Regions from separate parts of the Roseivivax sp. THAF30 genome, predicted to be linked through region 1. Evidence: riboswitches for the same ligand, from Rfam matches in the RefSeq annotation. Region 1 holds a riboswitch; the other holds the start of a gene.
The links. Region 1 has a riboswitch for cobalamin ahead of FIU91_RS06415 (copper chaperone PCu(A)C). Riboswitches for the same ligand answer to the same signal wherever they lie in the genome.
Positions count from the first base shown of each region.

Region 2: linked by a shared signal. The riboswitch ahead of bluB (5,6-dimethylbenzimidazole synthase) and the one ahead of FIU91_RS06415 (copper chaperone PCu(A)C) in region 1 are both predicted to bind cobalamin.

Region 1 covers NZ_CP045389.1:1,308,409-1,312,616, forward strand. Annotated here, with positions in the region: gene FIU91_RS06400 (GAF domain-containing sensor histidine kinase) at 1-1,149, opposite strand, end outside; gene FIU91_RS06405 (hypothetical protein) at 1,308-1,508, opposite strand; gene FIU91_RS06410 (cold-shock protein) at 1,634-1,840, opposite strand; cobalamin riboswitch at 2,022-2,216, shown strand; gene FIU91_RS06415 (copper chaperone PCu(A)C) at 2,255-2,743, shown strand; gene FIU91_RS06420 (AI-2E family transporter) at 2,911-3,942, opposite strand; gene FIU91_RS06425 (Hint domain-containing protein) at 4,190-4,208, opposite strand, start outside.
Region 2 covers NZ_CP045389.1:3,518,395-3,522,602, reverse strand. Annotated here, with positions in the region: gene FIU91_RS17045 (1-acyl-sn-glycerol-3-phosphate acyltransferase) at 1-322, shown strand, start outside; gene FIU91_RS17040 (pyridoxamine 5'-phosphate oxidase family protein) at 309-911, shown strand; gene FIU91_RS17035 (lysozyme inhibitor LprI family protein) at 989-1,606, shown strand; gene bluB (5,6-dimethylbenzimidazole synthase) at 1,603-2,283, opposite strand; cobalamin riboswitch at 2,332-2,508, opposite strand; gene lpdA (dihydrolipoyl dehydrogenase) at 2,563-3,951, opposite strand; gene FIU91_RS17020 (MAPEG family protein) at 3,986-4,208, opposite strand, start outside.

The sequences.
Region 1 (4,208 bases):
CAGGCCCAGGCCGAGGCCACTGGTCGTGCGTGTCTTCAGGTCCTGGTAGATCGCGAAAGGCCGGTCCGATCGGTTGACCTGTTCCTCCGACGGCCCGTCGCCTTCATCGGAACAGACAATGCGAAGCGTCCGATTCTCACCTTTCGTCGAAAATAGCTCTATATCGCCCTTTCCGTGCGTCACGGCGTTCGTCACGAGTGACGAGAGGGCGACAAGCAGCTGCTCTCCGTCCCCCTTGATCGTCCGGATCTCGTCTGAACATTGCGCGCGGACATTGCGATGCGACGCCGTGACCATCGGGCTGATCGGAGACACGACGGCATCGAGAAGATCCCGGCACTGAATGGTCTCTTCCGTGAGCATGAGTTCACCACTCTGAAGATCGGTGAAACGCATGACATGCTCGATCAGCCTCTGCAGATGCTCGCCGGAGGCTATGACGGCGGAGATTGCCCGGTCGGACAAGTCCGCGCGCTTCTTTGGATCGATCCCGAGCTCGTCCTTGACGCCCGCACGCAGGAGCCGGGCATTTCCGAGCAGCACGGTCAGCGGCGTGCGGAACTCGTGGCCGATCAAGTTCAAGAATTCCTGCTGCGCGTCGCCGGCGATTTGCTTGCGGTTCGCGGTTTGACCGCCCGAGCGCTGCTGGTGCTGCGCCTCGAGATACTGGACGACCTCGGCTGCGAGGTTCTGGAGCGCGCTGATCTTCTCGTCCGACGGCGCTTCGTGGGGCGCGACGTCCAAGGCGCAGACGCTGCCAACACGAAACCCCGATCGCAGCACGATCGGCGCTCCGACATAGAACCTGACATTCGGCGCCTGCAGGACGGCTGGGTGGGTGCTGAACTCGGCATGTTCGAGCGTATCGGGCAGGATCAGCGGCCGGTCCGACATGATCGCCCGCGAGCAGATCGAGTAGTCGCGCGGAGTCATTTCCAAGTCGATCCCGGTCTGGCCGAGAAACCATTGGTGGTCGGCGTCGACGACTGAGATCAAAGCGGCTGGCGTGCCGAACATTTCGGCGGCACGCTCGGCTATGTCTTGCAAAAGGGGATCGCCTCGCCGCTCGGAATCGACCACTTCACGCACTTCGCGGAGACGTGCGTGCTCGTTCGATGCAAATGGGAAAGAGATGGCTGAGCGCGTCATCGGAAACTCCTCAAACGTGTGTGCTCAGCGGCAAAAACGCGAGAATGCCTTCGCGAGTTCCTGGACATCCATCGAGTAAAGAGCAGACGTGCCGCATCTGGTCAGACGTTTCGAAGGCCGCGTTTCCTATCCCCGCGATGCGGGCTCCGGCTGCGCGATCAGTCCTTGCCCTTGGCGGCAGTGCGCTTGGCCGGCTTCTTCAGATCGGCGTCACGCTGCAACCTTGCAGCGCGCAAGCGCTCGGTCTTCGCGGTGCGAGCGCTGGTTTCGCGGTCAATGATCTCGGTCGCGATGGCGGTGGTCTGTTCTGCGCGCGTCTCGGATTTCGAGGGCCCCGGAACGGATTTCTTCGAACTCATGCGAGTGCCTTCACGGATCGAGTGTGCCGCCACAGGCGGTTCGAGAGCCGGTGCGCGACGGGACCGCGCTCCGGCAAGATTAGTGCACCGCGACACGCATCAAAGCGCGTGCCGCGTGCGTTCGATCACGCGAGTTCGAGATTCGTCGCGGATTCGCGACCGTCGCGGCCGCTTTCGATCTCGAAGGTCACCTTCTGGTTGTCCTTGAGCTCGGACAGGCCCGAACGCTCGACCGCAGAGATGTGGACGAACACGTCCTTGCCGCCGGATTCCGGCTCGATGAAGCCGAAGCCTTTGGTGGAATTGAACCATTTTACGGTGCCAGTGGCCATACCGTTGTCTCCTTGTGTGTGCTGTCCGCTGGATGCGACAGCTTTGGCCGTGCCAGTTTCGATCTTCAACTGAGGCCGGCAAAGCGGAGACAGAGGGTCGAGCAAAATACGCAAGCCTGCGAGATATGACGACCCGCGCGGAGAATTACAATGACATCCGCGATTTATCTTCGCCTGCGCCGATTGCGTTCGAGGCGCGGCCTGCTACGGTGAGTTTGTCCGAGAAGATTAGGGAAGTCGGTGAGACGCCGACGCTGCCCCCGCAACTGTAAGCGGCATGTCGATCTCCGTAATGCCACTGACCGACAGGTTGGGAAGGTGGGGGTCGGATCGTCCACCGCGAGCCAGGAAACCTGTCAGCGGACATGACTTGAGCCAACCACCGGGGCGGAGGGCCCCGAACAGGAGATCACTATGTTCCACCGTGCAATTACCGCGGCCGCGATATCGGCCGCATTCATCATGCCTGCCGCCGCGCACCATGATGGCGATATCTTCGAAGCGAACGGTATCGTGGTCAGCCATGCCCATACCGTCGAAGTGAGCGCCTCCGCCCATTCGATGGATGTCTTCATGACCATCGAGAACACCACCGACACCGCTGTCACGCTGACCGGCGCGTCGGTCGATTTCGCAGATAGCGGCATCTTCCAGGCACCTTCCGTGAGCGACAGCGGCACCATGTCCGTCCGCGAGGTCAGCGCGCTCGAGATCGCGCCGGGCCAGGTGCTGACCATGCAGCCGAGCGGCGTTCACGTCGTCTTCCATAACGTGCAGGAAGCCTTCGAAGGCGGAGACCACTTCCACGCGCACCTGACATTCGACGGTCTTGGCGAGATGGAAATCGAGGTCGAGGTGGAGCATGGCGATCACGACCATGACCACGACGAAGAAACGAGCTGATCGAATTCCGGTCAGCGGACCTTTCTGAAATGAATACGGCCCGGCGATGTCTCGCCGGGCCTGTTTTCTTCGGGCACATGTTGCCGCAGTGCCGAACGGTGGATGGGAACAGGGCTTACGGGGCCGGCCGGAACACCCGAAGACTGGCGAAACGTCCCACCTGCTCGTCAGACCCGCCCACTGGCTGACAGAAGGATCGCCACGGGGCGTGTCAGCTTGATCTCTGCCAGAACCATCACGAGGCTCGCTGTCATCGGAACGGCGAGAAGGGCGCCTGCCAGGCCCCAGAGCGTGCTCCAGAAGGCAAGCGCCAAGAGAACGACGAAGGGACTGAGATTGAACGCGCGTCCCATCATGCGCGGCTCAAGATACGCGCCGATGAACATCTGCGCGGTGGTCAGGGAAATCAGGACGACGCCGGACATCCACAGAGAGCCGAATTGCGCGAGGCTCAGGAGGACCGGAAACACCACGCCGACGATCGATCCGAAATACGGGATGTAATTCAGGAAAGCGATCAGCACCGCCCAGAAGAGCGCGAACTCGATGCCGAGCACCAGCATGATCGCGTAGGAAATCCCGCCGAGAAGGACGTTCAGAACCGTCTTCACGAAGAGGTATTCCCCGACGCGTTCGTTGATCCGGCTCAGAAGCGACAGGGCACGCTCCCCGGTCGTCTCGCCGCCCATCGCGATGACGACCTTCTTCGCCATCGTGCCGCGCTCGGCCATGATGAAGCTCGCGTAGAGAACGACCAGGAACAGGGCGACCCCGAAATCCTGCAACGACAGAAGGGCCGGTGTCACCCAGCTTCCCATATCGATGCGGTCCAGCGTGGCGCTTCTGAGATTTTCCCAGGTCGGCTCGTTCTCGATTCGCAGAAGCCCGGCGAACTGGGTCGCGATCGCGTCGAGATTCGTTTCGTAGCGGGGTAGGGCGGCTGCCACTTGCGCGAGGTTATTGATCACCAGCACGAAGAGAAGGATCACCGCGCAGGTGAAAAGGAGCAGGATGATCGCCCTCAGCGCCCAGTTGGGAAAACGCCCAAGGACCGGCAACTGCCCCATGCTCGCCGCGGCGGTCAACAGAACGTACACCGCGATGATCGCGGAAAGCACCGGCAGGAGAACCGGCTTGCCGATCCAGAGAACCCAGCCGATCATCAATGTCAGTGCCAGACCATAGGTCAGAGTTCTCATGTCGACGTCCGGGTTACGCATGCAATGGCGGCCTTTTCCCGGATGACATGCGGTCGTGTCAATTGGATGGGGCGCCGGGTCGAGGCGAATGTCGCCCCGGCGCTGTCGGTGCGGAAATTGTGGCCAGCCGGTGCGATTCAGAACCGGCGCAGGGCGGCCGTCCGGTGTCACATCACCGGCATCCCTGACCCCCTCACGTTTCAGGTAAGCGGCGCAGACGCGCGGGCTTCGAGGTCACGCCCCGACCTTAAGTCGGCCTCTCCTGC
Region 2 (4,208 bases), 1.6 Mb from region 1:
CAAAGGGCGCGCGGAGCCAGGGCAGCTCATCATCTATTCGCAGGGCACGCGGGTCGCGCCGGGTGTGAAAGCGCCGTACAAGATCGGCACCTCGGTCCTTTTCGACCAGCTCGGGCAAGATTGCGTGCCGGTCGCGACGAATGCCGGCGTGACCTGGCAGCGCAAGGGTATCTACCGCAGACCCGGCAAGGCCGTCGTCGAGTTTCTGCCGCGCATCCCGGCAGGCACCAGCCGGGAGGGCTTTCTCAAGCGCCTCGAAACCGAGGTCGAGGCGGCATCGGACACACTTCTCGAAGAGGCCGGGTTTCATGCAAAAATTTGAAAGCGAGGCGGCGCTTGACGCGCTCTACGACGCACCGGTGCCCGCATCGCTGACGAAGGTCGCCACCCGGATCGGTCCGAGACATCGCGAATGGATCGAGGCGTCGCGCTTCTGCATCCTGTCGACGGTCGGTCCGGAGGGCGTTGACGGCAGCCCACGCGGTGACGATGGCCCCGTCGTGATGGTGGCGGATGAGCGCACGATCCTGATGCCCGATTGGCAGGGCAACAATCGCCTCGATTCCTTGCGGAATATCGTGCGCGATCCGCGCGTCGCGCTGATGTTCATGATTCCCGGTCACAAGAGCGTCGTGCGCGTCAACGGCACGGCGTTCGTGACCGACGACACCGATGCGTGCGCCCGGTTCGAGCAGCGCGGCCGTTACCCGAAAAGCGTCATCGTCATCGAGGTCATGGAGCTTTACGCGCAATGTGCGAAAGCCATCATGCGCTCGGGGCTCTGGGACCGCGACGATGCGGAGGGCGTGCCCACGACTGGCCAGCTTATCGAGGAAGGCTCGGCCGGATCGCATGGCGGACCGGACTATGATGCGGGCTACGCCGAGCGCGCCAAGGATCGTATGTGGTGATGCGCCGCCTCGAATGATGATTAGTGACGACCTGTCCGGGCGGTATCATCCCGTTATCGGTCAAAAGGAGGTCCGCCATGCGACTCGTTCATTCCCTCATCGCAATCCTCGGGATTTCCGCGCCTGCGCTGGCACAGGACGGTCCGTCCTTCGAGTGTGCCAACGCGGGGAGCGAGGCGGAAACACTCATCTGCTCGGATGCCGATCTTGCGCGGCTCGACCGCAGGCTCGCGGATCGTTTCGGCGCGGCTCTTTCTGTCGTGCAGGGCCTCGATGCCGGAGCGGCGTATGCGGAGGCGGAGCTGCGGGCAACGCAGCGCGGCTGGATTTCGGGTCGTGACGACTGCTGGAAAGCCGAAGACCTGCGCGCCTGCGTCAGCGATGCGTATCTGCGCCGTGAGGGCGAACTGGTCGCGACCTGGCGACTCGAGGAACCAGCGGAGACCGTGTTCTGGACCTGTGGCGGCACTCCTGCGAACGAGGTCGTGACGCTGTTCTTCGACACCGAACTTCCGAGCGTGAGGTTCGAGCGCCGCGACACGATCGACGCCGGAACGCTCAGCCGCACCGCCTCCGGCGCGCGATATGACGGCTCTTTCGGGCGGTTCATCTGGATCAAGGGCGACGAGGCCACATATCGCGAGCCCGACCCCGACGGGACCGAATACACTTGCACGGTAGCCGCGCGCCGCTAACCCTGCCAGCACTCCTCCATGATCGCGGCGTCGAGGCTTTCGGCCCGTGCCCATCCTCGCGCTTCAAGTTCTGGCCCGTCGAACATGTCCGACACGTGGCCGAGACACAGATAGGCGACGATCTCCACATTCTCGGGCAGGGCGAACAGGGCCGAGAGCTCTGCCTTGTCGTAGATACTGACCCAGCCCATGCCGACACCTTCTGCCCGGGCGGCAAGCCAGAGGTTCTGCACCGCGCAGACGGTCGAATAGAGATCCATCTCGGGGTTCTGGGTCTTGCCCAGCACGACCTGACCTCCGCGGCGCCGGTCGCAGGTGACGACGATATTCAGCGGCGCTTTTTCAATTCCTTCGAGCTTGAGCCGCGCATAGTCCGATTGCCGCGCCTCGGGAAACATCGCGCAAGCTGCGTCGTTGGCGCGGTCGAAGATCGCTTTGACGTCGACCTTGCGCGCGGGGTCGCGAACGAGAATGAAATTCCACGGCTGCGACAGTCCGACCGACGGGGCGCGATGCGCCGCCTCGAGGATGCGGCGCAGGAGGGACGGCTCGATCGGGTCCGGCAGGAATTCGTTCCGGACATCACGCCGGTGGGCGATGACATCGTGGAGAGCCTGACGCTCGGTGTCGGTGAAAACGCGCGCTGGCTTCGGCGCGCAAGTGGACGATGGCGGCACGGCTGGCCTCCCTTGCAAAACGCTGCGCCGCCTCGCCGTCCTTACGCGGGGCGCGGGTTTTGTGCAGGCCGGTCTTCTGGCTTCGGATCGTCCGGGTCGCGGCGCCTTCCCGGATCGCTCCAGTGGCATTGCCGTCCCGTCCCCGTCACAGCGGCGGGCCCGCGCCGGAGCTGCCCCGGCTTCCCGATTCTCCCCATGCGGGGCACCTGCACAAGCCAGATGTGACAAAGCCCGCCCCTGTCGGCAAGGGCGGGCTTCGGTTCCGGGCTGACGAGCCGATCACATGTGGATCGGGCCGTCTCCGCAGGCCAGGGCAGCCTCGCGCACCGCTTCGGAATAGGTCGGGTGGGCGTGGCAGGTCAGGGCCAAATCCTCCGCCGCCGCTCCAAACTCCATCGCTACGCAGATCTCGTGGATGAGATCGCCCGCCATCGGGCCGATGATATGTGCCCCAAGGATGCGGTCGGTGTCCTTGTCGGCGAGGATCTTCACGAAGCCGTCCGCGGCGAAATTGGCCTTCGCCCGGCCGTTACCCATGAAGGAAAACTTGCCAACCTTGTAGGAGTGCCCCGCATCCTTCAGCTCTTCTTCGGTCTTGCCGACAGCGGCGACCTCTGGATGGGTATAGATGACGCTCGGGATCACGTCGTAGTTCACGTGGCCCGCCTTGCCGGCAATCGCCTCGGCGGCGGCCATGCCCTCATCCTCGGCCTTGTGAGCGAGCATTGGGCCTTCGGTCGCATCGCCGATTGCGTAAATGCCGTCGACGTTGGTCTTCCAATGCCCGTCGGTCTTCACGAATCCGCGCTCGGTGATCTCGACCCCGAGTTCCTTTAGGCCGAGACCCTCGGTCACCGGCTTGCGGCCCGTGGAGACGAGAACGACATCGGCGTCCAGCACCTCTTCGCTGTCGTCCTTCTTGAGCGTGTAGGAGACCTTCGCCTTGGTCTTCATCGTCTCGACGCCCGAGACGGCCGCACCCAGCACGAAGGTCAGCCCCTGTTTCTGCAGGATCTTCTGGAAGTTCTTGGAAACCTCGCCGTCCATCGTCGGGGTGATCTTGTCGAGATATTCGACCACCGTAACCTCGGTGCCGAGGCGCGCATAAACCGAGCCCATCTCGAGACCGATCACGCCCGCGCCGATCACCACCATCTTCTTGGGAATCTTCGGCAGCGACAATGCGCCGGTAGACGAGACGACGATCTTCTCGTCGATCTCGACACCCTTCAGCGTGGCGACGTCCGAGCCGGTGGCGATGATGATATTCTTCGCCTCGTGCACCTCGTCGCCGACCTTGACCTTGCCCTTCTCGGGGATAGAGCCCCAGCCCTTGAGCCAGTCGATCTTGTTCTTCTTGAACAGGAACTCGATGCCCTTGGTGTTGGTCTCGATCGTCTCGCCCTTGTAGGTCTGCATCTGGTCCCAGTCGACCGAGGGGGATTTGCCCTTGAGGCCCATCTTGGCGAAGTTGTGCTCGGCCTCGTGCAGCTGGTGCGTGGCGTGCAGGAGCGCCTTGGAGGGGATGCAGCCCACGTTGAGGCAGGTGCCGCCCAGCGTCTCGCGCCCTTCGACGCAGGCCGTCTTGAGACCGAGCTGCGAGGCGCGGATCGCGGCCACGTAGCCGCCGGGGCCGGAGCCGATCACGATGACATCGTAGGAAGCCATTTCCCTTGTCCTTTCTTTTCTGTCGGAGCGCCGATCAGGAGATCAGCGCGTAAATCAGCATGAGAACCGTGGCGAGCCAGCCCGCCGCCCATATGAGGGAGCGGCCCGGACGCCAACCGAAGTAATAGGCCGGCACGTAGAGGATGCGCGCCAGCAGGTAGATCACGGCGAAGGCCGCGGTGAAGACATCGCCCTTGTCGGCATAGGTGACGACGACGACCGCGATGGTGAAGAGGATGAGCCCCTCGAAATGATTT